Linked DNA regions of Aromatoleum petrolei. Each later gene encodes a partner of the first gene's protein in a complex. Links are inferred from orthologs where the notes say so. Each region holds a gene or a part of one and is shown in the gene's direction. Other genes may lie near its edges.

Region 1 (5,895 bases):
AAGAAAAGGATGACGGGAAGCAGGTCGAAAAGAATCTTCATGCGCGGGGATTATAGCGAGTCGGCGCTGCAAGCGGTTCGCTCTACTCGCTTCCAGCCTCGCTGCCGGCGGCGAGCATTCTCCCGCGTCTGGGTCCTTCGAGCGGCAGGTGGATGACGGCGCGCAGGCCGCCGCCGCTCCGGGCACGCAGTTCGAGACGGCCCTCGTGGGAGGCGACGATGCGTTCGACGATCGCGAGGCCGAGGCCTGCGCCCTTGGTATTCGAGCGGGCCGTCTCGAGGCGGGTGAATGGATGGCGCATGCGGTCCATGTCCGCCTCGGGAATGCCCGGGCCACGGTCGGCAACCTCGATCAGGGCTTCGTCGCCGCGGCTCGAGAGGATGAGGCCGATCGGGCTTTCCTCGCCCGCATAGCGCACGGCATTGTCGATCAGGTTGCGGACCGCGCGCCGAAGCGGCAGGGTGCGCACGGGTGCGGAGAGGCTTGGCGGCGTGTCGAGGTGCACCTTGATGCCGCGCAGCCGATAGGGTTCGGCGATGTCGGCGAGCAGGCCGACGAGGTCTTCAAGCTGGAGGGGCTCCTGCGGCTCGCCGCGGCCGAAATCGAGGAACTGGCCGATGATGCGGTCCATCTCCTCGACGTCGGTGACCATCGCTCGGACATCGGTTTCGGGGGCGCCGGACATCTCGATGCCGAGCCGCAGGCGTGCAAGGGGAGTGCGCAGGTCATGCGAAACACCGGCGAGGATCAGGGCGCGGTCGGCGTCGGTGCGGGCGAGGTCGCCGGCCATCTGGTTGAATGCCCGTGCAACGGTGGCGATCTCCAGCGGCCCGTTCTCGGGCAGGTGCGGCGGGGTGCGCCCGCTGCCGACGACGCGTGCCGAGCGAGCCAGGTTGCGCAGCGGGACGCCGATGCGCGAAACGATCATGTAGGCACCGATCAGCGCGGCGAGGAGCGCGCCGCCGCCCCATACGAGCCATTCCAGGGCGCCGGTCTGCTCCAGCCGTTCCGACGGGAGCATCAGCCAGAAGTCCTGTTCGTCGTCGGGGTCGAGACGGAAACTCACCCAGAAACCGTCCAGCGCCTTCCAGCGCGAGGCGAATCGGGTGTGGGTGCCGAGTTGGCGGCGGACCTCGTCAGTCAGCAGCCGCATGCCGCGGGTGTTGGGCAGTGGCTCGAGCTCGTCGCTTGGTTCGGCCGGGTAAATGCGCATGCCTTCCAGCGCGGCGAGTTCGATCAGCAGTTCGGTGCGCCGCTCGACTTCGGCATTGATGAGCGCCGCGCGCGTGAGGTTCACCACGCTGGCGACCATCTGCGCAAGGCGGCGTGCGCGCGCCGGCTCCTCGAAATGGCTGAAGATCTGCGACCAGGTCGCGAGCGCGAGGGTAAGGAGCAGGGCAATAAGGAAGAAGGTCTGCCACAGGAGCGTGCGCGGCAGGAGCCGCGCGATGCGCGACTCCTGGCCGGGGGCCGCCGAAGCCTCCCCCGCTTCCGACACGGACAGCTCAGGCTTCGTTGGCAGGCTTCGATTCATCCGGCACGAATACGTATCCGAAGCCCCACACAGTCTGGATGTAGCGCGGTTTGGCGGGGTCTTCCTCGACGAGCTTGCGCAGGCGGCTCACCTGCACGTCGATCGCGCGGTCGAAGACCCCGTATTCACGGCCTCGCGCCAGTTCCATGAGCTTGTCGCGGGACAGCGGCTGGCGCGGATGCTGGAGCAGGACCTTGAGCAGGGAGAACTCGCCGGTGGTCAGCGAGATCTCCTCGCCGTCGCGAACGAGCGAACGCACGCCGAGGTTGACCTGCACGTTGCCGAACTTGACGACTTCATCCTCGATCGTCGGCGCTCCGGGCAGCGTCGGCGGTTGCCGGCGCATCACCGCGTGGATGCGGGCGACGAGCTCGCGCGGATTGAACGGCTTGGCGAGGTAGTCGTCGGCGCCCATCTCTAGGCCGATGATGCGGTCGACGTCGTCGCCTTTGGCCGTGAGCATGATGATGGGGATGGCGTTCTGGTCGCCCCGCAGGCGGCGACAGATGGCGAGACCGTCTTCGCCGGGAAGCATCAGGTCCAGCACCATCACGTCGTAATGCTCGCGGTGCAGGGCACGATCCATGGACGCAGCGTCCACGACGGCCTTGACGGTGAAGCCCTGTTCCTGGAGGTAACGCGACAACAGTTCGCGGAGGCGAGCGTCGTCGTCGACCAGCAATACTCGATATCGGATCTTGGTGTTCATGGTGCGAATCCTATCCGGTTACATTTTCGCGTGCCAGCGCCGGACCCGAAGATTGGCGGGTAACGGGTAACGTTTCGTAAGGGCTTGGGAAATACGCAACACGCCCTTACACGTTGGCCTCTAAATCTTCCTCCGAGAGCGCCGTAAATACCAATACAAGGGTATGGTTTCATCGTCCGAAAGTGCAATGCCTACTCCGCCCGCAGCGATCATGGAAAACAGCAGTTCAACTTCCTGTACGGCATGTTCACCCTGTGACCGCGGGTCGCAGGGGCAACAAGCTCGACGTCGGGCGACGGGGATCCTGACTTTCCTGTTCGCCCTTGCGTCGACACTTGCTGCCGGCCCCGGCTTCGCTCGCGAAAGTCCGCCGTCGCACGCGGTCAAGGAAAGCGTAACGTCTCAAGGGCATGCAAGCACACGGGAGAAACGGCGCGCCGAGCTGCGCCGTGCGCTCATGAGCGGCCCTGAAGCCCCACGCCCTGTCGCGCCGGAGCCGCGACGACTGTCTCGCGAGCAGCGCGAGACACTCTACCAGGAGCTGCGGCAGGCGATGCGCGATGCGGATCGCCCGCGCAGCGTGACGGAGCGCTGAGCGGAGCTCGTCCGCGTTTCCGCGGCATGCATACCCGTTGCGGGCGCTGCGCAGATGGGCCGCTGCCGGTAAAATGGGCGGCTTATGAAAATCCTCTCGATCGAGACCTCGTGCGAGCACGCGAGCGTCGCCCTGTTGTTCGACGGCGAGACCGTGGAACGAAGCCTGGAAGGGCATTCGAATCATTCCGAACGCCTGCTGCCCACCCTGAAGATGCTGCTGTCCGAGGCCGGGATTGCGCTGGGTGCGCTCGACGCGGTCGCGTTCGGGGCCGGGCCAGGAGCCTTTACGGGCTTACGCCTCGCGTGCGGGGTGGCGCAGGGACTGGCGATGGGGGCAGATCTCGGGGTCGCGCCGATCTGCAGCCTCGAGGCGCTGGCGTTGCAGGGTTCGGGGGATGACATCTATGTCGCGACCGATGCCCGCATGGGTGAGGTGTACTCGGCGGCCTGTCGGTTCGTCGGCGGACTCCCCGTCATGCTTGCCCCGCCGACGTGCTGCCCGCCCGAAATGCTGGCATTGCCTGCCGGAGGGCGGTGGACCGGAATCGGATCGGCCTTTGCAGTCTATGGCGATCGCATTCCGCGCGAGGTGCTCGATCGGCTGGACCCTTTGCAGGGGGGGGCAGTGCCGCGCGCGTCAGATGTCGCGAGACTGGCGATGCGCATGGTCGAAGGCGGGATACTGGTCGCCGCCGATATCGCCGCGCCACTGTATGTGCGGGACAAGGTTGCGCTGACGACTGCCGAGCGCCTTGCGCGCGGAGGGCGGGCGTGAGCGGGGGATTCGCCTTCGTGCCCATGACGGACGCGGATCTGCCGTGGGTGGTTGAGAACGAGCGCGAACTGCATGCGTTTCCGTGGAGCGAAGGCAATTTCGCGGATTCCCTGCGCGCGGGCTACAACTGCTGGGTGATGTGCAACGACGCAGGCCCGGTTGCCTATGCGGTGATGCTGACGGTGATAGACGAGGCGCACCTCCTGAATATTAGCGTTACTCGGGGGGCACAGCGCAACGGCATTGGCGGGAAGTTGCTCGAACACCTGTTCTCCGTGGCACAGCAGACGGGAGCGACGCAATTCTTCCTTGAGGTGCGCCCGTCCAATACGCCTGCACTTGCTTTGTATGAGGGGCGCGGATTCGTCGCGGTCGGGCGGAGAAAGGGCTATTACCCGGCGCTCGACGGCGGGCGGGAGGAGGCGATCGTGATGAGGCGCGAACTGTGAGGCACGCGCGGCGCGATAGCGTGCTCCGCGAGATGGGCCTCGCTCCCGTGTGGCGATTGCGTGCAGGGCGCGCGGAGGAAAGTAGGGATCAGGGCGCGGACGGGGGGGCGACAGAACCCGTAGAGGCCTTGCCGGAGCCGGCGCCGGTCGCAACCGGTCCGGGTCGCGGCAGCGCGGCCTCGCCCCTGTCCGCGCCGCCCCAGACGGCGGCACTGTTGCCGGCACGTGAGGCGAATCGCGCGCGGGTGGCGCTTCCCCCCCGCGATCCGAAACCGCACCCGACGGCGGCTGCTGCTGTAGCACCATCCAGAGTGCGAAGGGCGGAGGTCGATCCTGCCCGGGCCGGCCGCATCGCGCGGATGGACTGGGACGAGCTGGAAGCCGATATGCGCGCCTGCGGGGCATGCCGCCTGTGCGAGAAGCGCAGGCAGGCGGTCCCCGGAGTGGGCGATCGCGGGGCTGAGTGGATGTTCGTCGGGGAGGGCCCCGGGTCCGAGGAGGATCAGCGCGGCGAGCCCTTCGTCGGTGTCGCGGGAAAGCTGCTCGATGCAATGCTGGCCGCAATCGGCCTCAAACGGGGCGAAAACGTCTATATCGCGAATGCGGTGAAATGCCGGCCGCCGCACAACCGCACGCCGCAGGCCGACGAGATCGCGACCTGCCACCCCTATCTGGCGCGCCAGATCGAGCTGGTGCGCCCGCGCATCCTCATCGCGCTTGGCCGCCCGGCGGCGCTTGCATTGCTGGATGCGGAGATCAGCATCGGCGCGTCGCGTGGCCGGGTGTTTCATCGTGGAGATACGCCCGTGGTCGTGACCTATCATCCCGCATACCTGCTGCGGAACCAGGCCGACAAGACCAAGGCGTGGGAGGATCTTTGCTTTGCGCGCCGCCTGATGCAGGAGCTTGCCGGGCAGGCGTGAGGCGAGCCGGGCGGGCCGCGAGGGCGGCCCGTGCCGGGGTCAGTGCCTGTGGTCTTCGAGCAGCGCGACCGAATCGACTTCGCGCTGGTTGAAGTTGTGGCGCCGCAGCACGAGGTACATCGTCCCGGCTACGAACAGTCCGAACATCACGATCACCGCGGTGATCGACAGCCCCGACATGATCAGCAGGGCGTACAGGCCGGTCATCATCAGGATGGACAGGTTCTCGTTGAAGTTCTGCACGGCGATCGAATGGCCCGCGCCCATGAGGATGTGGCCGCGATGCTGGAGCAGGGCGTTCATCGGCACCACGAAGAAGCCGGCCAGGCAGCCGACGACGACCATCAGGACCATCGCCAGCGTGGGCTGGGTGACGACGACCATGACCATCACCACCAGGCCCATGGCAATGCCCAGGGGGATGACCTGGACGGAGCGGCGCAGGCTGATCAGGCGTGCGGCCAGCACGGAGCCGAGCGCGATGCCGACGGCGACGACGCCCTGCATCATCGACGCCTTGGAAAGGTCGAAGCCGAGATTGTGCTCGGCCCATTTGATCACGATGAACTGCAGCGTGGCGCCAGCGCCCCAGAAGAGGGTGGTGACGGCGAGGGAGATCTGGCCGAGCTTGTCGCGCCACAGCAATTTCATGCAGTGCACGAAATCGTGGACGAGGTAGATCGGGTTGTTCTTGAGCGGCTTGTGGTCGACGCCGGTGTCGGGGATGCGCAGGTTGAACGCGGCTGCGGCAAGGTAGAGCAGTCCGACGATGGCGATGGTCGACTGCAGGGCGTTCCCGCTGACCATGGGCAGGCCGAGACTGGCGATCCAGTTCCCGACGTCGGGACGGATCAGCACGCCGCCGAGGACGGTGCCGAGGATGATGGCGCCGACGGTGAGGCCCTCGA
Region 2 (5,819 bases), 3.8 Mb from region 1 along the record:
AAGCCCGAGGGGCTGCGTTCGCGCCCGCCATTGAACGCGGCTTCGCGCGTCTGGCGCGCGGCGTTCTGCCGCTTCAGGCCGAACGCCGATTCGACTTCGCCCTGGCTGAATCCGGAGGCATCCGCGATCGCCTTGATGATCTGCAGGCGCAGCATCGGCGCCGCGATGCGTGTGACCAAGGGCTTGGCGTCGTGAACGAGTCGCGCACGGCCTTCGGCGGTATCGAGGGGGCATTCGGCGCGCAGTTCGTTGAGCAGGAAGGCGGTCAGCGGGGTGGCGTCGTTTGCGGCGCGGTTGAACGCCTCTGCACCGTATGCGCGTACGAACGAATCCGGGTCGTGCTCTTGCGGCAGGAACAGGAAGGCGAGCGTGACGTCGTCCCGCAGCGCCTCGAGTGCGGACTCGAGGGCGCGTCGCGCCGCCTTGCGTCCCGCATTATCGCCGTCGAAGCAGAAGACGATGCGCTGCGACTGGCGCAGCAGCGTGTTGATGTGGTGCGGAGTGGTCGCCGTTCCGAGGGTTGCGACAGCGTTGGCGACGCCGAATTGCGCCAGCGCGACGACGTCCATGTAGCCCTCGACGACAATCGAGTAGCCTGCGTCGCGGATCGCCTTCTGCGCCTGCGGGAACCCGTACAGCTCGCGTCCCTTCTCGAACAGTGGTGTTTCGGGGGAGTTGAGGTACTTCGGTTCGCCTGCATCCAAGACGCGTCCACCGAACGCGATGATCCGTCCGCGGCGGTCCTGGATCGGGAACATGATGCGGTTGCGGAAGCGGTCGTAGCGGCGTCCGGCGTCGTTTTCGATGACCAGGCCGGCGTCGAGCAGGGGCTTTGCGTCGTAGTTGGGGAAAGTGGTGCGCAAGGCCTGCCAGTCGTCCGGCGCGAAGCCGATGCCGAAGCGCGCCGCGATCTCACCCGAGACACCTCGTCGCTTCAGGTAGTCGATGGCGGCGGGTGCCGACTTGAGTTGATCGCGATAGAAGCGTGCGGCGGCAGCCATGGCATCGATCAGTCCGTCATGACTCGGCGCTGATTCGGGGCGGAAGCCGGGGCGGTTTTCCTGCGGAACCTGCAAGCCGGCGTAGGAGGCGAGCTCCTTGACTGCTTCCACGAACGACAGTCCGGTGTATTCCATCAGGAAGCCGACGGCGCTGCCGTGCGCGCCGCAGCCGAAGCAGTGGTAGAACTGCTTGCTAGGGCTGACGGAGAACGACGCGGATTTCTCGCCGTGGAAAGGGCAGCAGGCGAAGTAATTCGCGCCACTCTTCTTTAGGGTGAGGTGGCGTTCGACGACGTCGACGATGTCGACGCGCGCGAGCAGGTCCTGAATGAACGACTGCGGAATCATGGTGGCCGCCGCCCGCGTCCGGGCGTCAGGCGCTCAGGCCGAGAGTCTGGCGCGCACCCGGCGCGAGGCTTCCGCCATGTCCGCACGTCCGGCGAGGCGCGCCTTGAGTTGCGGCATTACGCGGCCGAGGTCGGCTATGCCGGTCGCTCCGGCTTCCGCAATGGCAGCCGCGATCTCGGCATCGAGTTCGGTGTCCGACAACTGGACGGGCAGATAGGCCGACAGCACCTCGATCTCGAAGCGCTCGTTGGCAGCGAGGTCGGGGCGGTTGGCGGCGTCGTACTGGCTTGCCGAGTCGCGACGCTGCTTGACGAGCTTTTCGACCGTGGTCAGGATGCCGGCGTCGTCGAGTTCGATCCGGTCGTCGATTTCGCGCTGCTTGATCGCGGCGATGAGCAGGCGCACTGCGGACAGGCGTGCGCTATCCTTGGCGCGCAGGGCGGCCTTCATGTCGTCCTGGATGCGTTGCTTGAGGGACATGGGCAATGCTCCGAATGGAAATGCAAAAGCCACGCCGGGCGCAAGTCGAATGACTTGCGCCCGGCGTGGGTGACCGGCTGCTGGATCCGGAAGGGGATCAGTACAGCTTCGGCGGCAGGGTCTGGCTGCGCAGGCGCTTGTGATTGCGCTTGACGGCGGCGGCCGACTTGCGCTTACGCTCCGCGGTGGGCTTTTCGTAGAACTCGCGGGCGCGCAGCTCGGTCAGCAAACCGGTTTTTTCGATGGTGCGCTTGAAGCGGCGAATGGCGACTTCAAACGGCTCGTTCTCCTTGACGCGGATACCCGGCATTGCGAACTTCCTTGTGTGTCTGGTAGGCGGAAAGCGCGGATTATATCCGTTGAATCAGAACAAGCCAAGTACAAACTTAGCTTTCCGAGAGCCCGCCCGTTAGAATGGCGCCCTGTCCGATCGGCGAGGCTGCTTGCTGCAAATCATGAAAGTTCTGGGAATCGAAAGCTCCTGCGATGAAACGGGCGTGGCGGTGTTCGACGTCGATGCCGGATTGCTCGGGCACTGCGTGCATTCGCAGATCGACCTGCATGCGACCTATGGTGGCGTCGTTCCGGAGCTGGCGTCGCGTGACCATATCCGCCGCCTCCCGGCTCTGGTGCGGCAGGTGCTTGCGGAATCCGGCTGCAGTCTCGCGCAAATTGATGCGATCGCGTACACGGCAGGGCCGGGGTTGGCGGGGGCTTTGCTGGTAGGGGCGGGCTATGCGGAGGCGCTCGGGATGTCGCTGGGCGTGCCGGTGGTACCTGTGCACCACCTGGAGGGGCATCTGTTGTCGCCCCTGCTGTCGGCCGATCCGCCGGAGTTTCCGTTCGTCGCGCTGTTGGTTTCCGGCGGGCATACTCAGCTCATGCAGGTGACCGGGGTGGGGGAGTACGTCCTGCTGGGCGAGTCGCTCGACGATGCGGCGGGTGAAGCGTTCGACAAGACCGCGAAGCTGATCGGCCTCGGCTACCCCGGTGGTCCGCAGCTGGCGACGCTTGCCGAGCGCGGGCGCGCGGGGCGGTTCCGGCTGCCGCGGCCGATGCTCAAGTCGGGCGATCTCGATTTCAGTTTCAGTGGATTGAAGACGGCAGTGCTGAATGTCGTTTCCGGTCCCGAGTGGAAACCCGAAGATGCAGCCGATCTGGCGGTCGACTTTCAGGAAGCCGTGGTCGACGTGCTATGCACGAAGGCGCTCAGGGCGCTTGAGTTGGCCGGGTTGTGGAGGCTGGTGGTGGCCGGTGGCGTCGGCGCCAACCGCAAGCTGCGCCAGCGTCTCGATGCGGCGACGCGACGCAAGGGCTGGAGGGTGTATTACCCTGAGCCGGCGCTGTGTACCGACAATGGCGCGATGATTGCCTTCGCGGGTGCCCGCCGGCTGGCGGCCGGCGAGGTGCCCGGCGAGGACTGTGCCGTTCGGGTGTACCCGCGTTGGCCGTTGGCGGCGCTGCGCGCGCCGGGTGTCATCTGACGCGGATCGGGAGCGATTCAGGCCTTGCGTCCGCCGATGCGGCTTTCGGTGCCGTTGAGCAGTTTGCGGATGTTGGGGCTGTGGCGCCAGATCAGGATCGCCGCGATAAGCGCGAGAATGCCGGTTACCGGCGTGGTGCCCAGCAGGACGTAGCCGGCGACAGGGGTGGCCAGTGCGCCGGACAGGGCTGCGGCGGATGAGTAGCGCGTGGTGAATGCGATCACGACCCAGGTTGCCAGCGCTGCCAGCGCAACCCAGGGGTTGATTCCGAGCAGCACGCCAAGTGCGGTGGCGACGCCCTTGCCGCCGTTGAAGCGCAGGAACACGCTGAAGACGTGACCGAGGAAGGCGGCAAGGCCGGCCAGGGCCGTGTCGGTGGTGTCGAAGCCGAGGCGGGCGGCGCCCCAGACGGCGAGCCACCCCTTGGCGCAGTCGCCCACCAGAGTCAACAATGCGGCGGCCTTGTTGCCGCTACGCAGAACGTTGGTCGCGCCCGGGTTGCCTGAGCCGTACTTGCGCGGGTCGGCGAGGCCGAAAAGGCGGCTGGAGACGATGGCGAAGGGGATTGAGCCGAGCAGGTAGGCGGCCAGCAATAGAGGCAGCAGGGTCATTTTTTCACCTAGAATTGCCGCGATTCTAATCGGGAAGCGACATGGATTTCATTTTCATCGAGGAATTGAGGGTACAGGCCTGGGTCGGCATCTATTCGCGTGAAAAGGCCGCACCGCAGACGCTGGAGCTCAACCTCACGTTCGGGGTTCCGGATTCCGCGGCGGAGCAGGACGACATTGCCGACACCATCGACTATGCGGAGGTGATCGAACGAATCCGCAAGGAGCTCGCCGAGCGTCACTTCAACCTGATAGAAACCCTCGGAGAATTCGTCGTGAAACTCCTGTTCGACGAATTCGGCGCCCCCTGGGTGAAGATACGCATAGCCAAACTGGGGGTCATGAAAGGGGTGCGGCGAGTCGGGGTGTATATCCAGCGTGGCCGGGATGGGGTCTCCCTTCCCCCGGTCACGAGCTGAAATAACAAGCCTTCGTCGGGGCGTCCAATGCGCCCCGGGACTGCTTATTTCGGCGCTACGGCTTCGAGTTCGGCGAGCGGCTTGTTCTGGGCGAGCCAGTCGATCACCCACTGAGGCTTGCGGCCGCGGCCGCTCCAGCCGATTTGCGGATTTGCCGGGTTGCGGTATTTCACTGCGACCGGCGCAGACTTCTTGGCGGCCGCTTTCGTCCGGCGCTTGGCGGGCGCACCTTTTTCTTCCGCAGCGGCGGCGCTGGGGAGCAGGTCGCTCAGCGACAGGCCTTCCTCGGCCGCCATCTTCTGCATTTTCTTCAGGAGGTCGCGGCGGGCGGAATCGCTGCGTCGACGGATCTCCGTTTCGACCTTGGATTGCAGGCGGCGCAATTCGGTCAGCGACATCTTGGCCAGTTCCATGTTTTCTCCGATTTCAATTGTTATTGATCTGATTTCCGATCAGGGCAATCATCCTCGTCCGCGCGGTGCCTAACTGGCGTCAGGGTGATTGGCTGCGCATATTCTGCCAGCAATTCCGGCGAATTAGAATCGGGATGCGAATTGAAATCGAAATCGGCGTCAGGCAAGTGCATTCAAATCGAGGCGCTGACCAGTTCCGGCTGCAATACGCGCATTATCTCGTGGGGGCTGACTCCGACCAGAAAGCCGCGTCGGCCCCCATTGATATAGACGAGCGGCAGGTCGAGAATCGTGCGCTCCATGTATATGGGCATGCGTTTGCGCAAGCCGAACGGGGATGTGCCGCCGACAAGGTAGCCGGAGTGTCGGTTGGCGGTTTCCGGAGCACAGGGTTCCACGCGTTTTCTGCCCGTCTGGCGTGCCAGTTCCTTGGTGGATACCTTGCGGTCGCCATGCATCAGCACGATCAGCGGAGCGGCATTTTCATCTTCCATGACCAGTGTCTTGACCACTGCGTGCTCGGGAACATTGAGCTCGCGCGATGATACTTTCGTGCCTCCGTGGGCCTCGTAATCATAGAGGTGTGCGGAAAAGGCAACGGCGTGCTGCTTGAGGAAACGCGTGGCTGGCGTTTCGGGCGCGTGCGCATCCTGTTTGCTCATGATGGTGCTCCGGATTTCGTATTTGGTTTGAAAGTGTATTTGAGGAAATGATTCATCCGCGCGGATGGTGCCGCGAATGGAGTGCCTTGAGGCGCTCGCGTGCGACGTGCGTGTAGACCTGGGTCGTCGATATGTCCGCGTGGCCGAGCAACATCTGGACGACACGCAAATCGGCGCCGTGGTTGAGCAGGTGGGTCGCGAAGGCGTGGCGCAAGGTGTGCGGCGAAATGCTTGCGGCGGGAATGCCGGCGGTCATCGCGTATTGTTTTACGATACGCCAGAACATCTGGCGGGTCATTCCGCTGCCACGCCGGCTGACGAACACATCGTCGCTGCTTTTTCCTGCGAGCAGTTCCGGGCGTACATCCCGGAGATAATTGCCAAGCCAGTCGATGGCTTCC

Evidence for each region.
Region 2: the proteins of tsaB (region 1) and tsaD are in contact, whole or in part, in a solved structure (PDB 4WQ4), measured with the Escherichia coli proteins. The link is inferred for Aromatoleum petrolei from one-to-one orthologs.

What each region holds. Positions count from the first base shown.
Region 1 is NZ_CP059560.1:4,884,497-4,890,391, forward strand. Bases 1,775-4,768 are described here. They hold tsaB (tRNA (adenosine(37)-N6)-threonylcarbamoyltransferase complex dimerization subunit type 1 TsaB), read left to right. Parts: upstream 1,775-2,922; coding sequence 2,923-3,615; downstream 3,616-4,768. Other genes in these bases: ompR (osmolarity response regulator transcription factor OmpR), read right to left, coding at 1,775-2,243; rimI (ribosomal protein S18-alanine N-acetyltransferase), read left to right, coding at 3,639-4,064; ToN1_RS22380 (uracil-DNA glycosylase), read left to right, coding at 4,097-4,768. In the rest of the region: ToN1_RS22355 (septation protein A), read right to left, coding at 1-41; ToN1_RS22360 (ATP-binding protein), read right to left, coding at 83-1,534; more of ompR, read right to left, coding at 1,506-1,774; more of ToN1_RS22380, read left to right, coding at 4,769-4,987; lysophospholipid transporter LplT, read right to left, coding at 5,027-5,895. UniProt on the Escherichia coli protein: Required for the formation of a threonylcarbamoyl group on adenosine at position 37 (t(6)A37) in tRNAs that read codons beginning with adenine.
Region 2 is NZ_CP059560.1:1,134,165-1,139,983, reverse strand. What follows is about bases 1,381-4,298. They hold tsaD (tRNA (adenosine(37)-N6)-threonylcarbamoyltransferase complex transferase subunit TsaD), read left to right. Parts: upstream 1,381-2,284; coding sequence 2,285-3,313; downstream 3,314-4,298. Other genes in these bases: ToN1_RS05130 (dihydroneopterin aldolase), read left to right, coding at 3,966-4,298; plsY (glycerol-3-phosphate 1-O-acyltransferase PlsY), read right to left, coding at 3,331-3,924; rpsU (30S ribosomal protein S21), read right to left, coding at 1,927-2,139; ToN1_RS05150 (GatB/YqeY domain-containing protein), read right to left, coding at 1,383-1,829. Outside these bases: dnaG (DNA primase), read right to left, coding at 1-1,349; more of ToN1_RS05130, read left to right, coding at 4,299-4,343; ToN1_RS05125 (H-NS histone family protein), read right to left, coding at 4,388-4,756; ybaK (Cys-tRNA(Pro) deacylase), read right to left, coding at 4,930-5,418; site-specific tyrosine recombinase XerD, read right to left, coding at 5,471-5,819.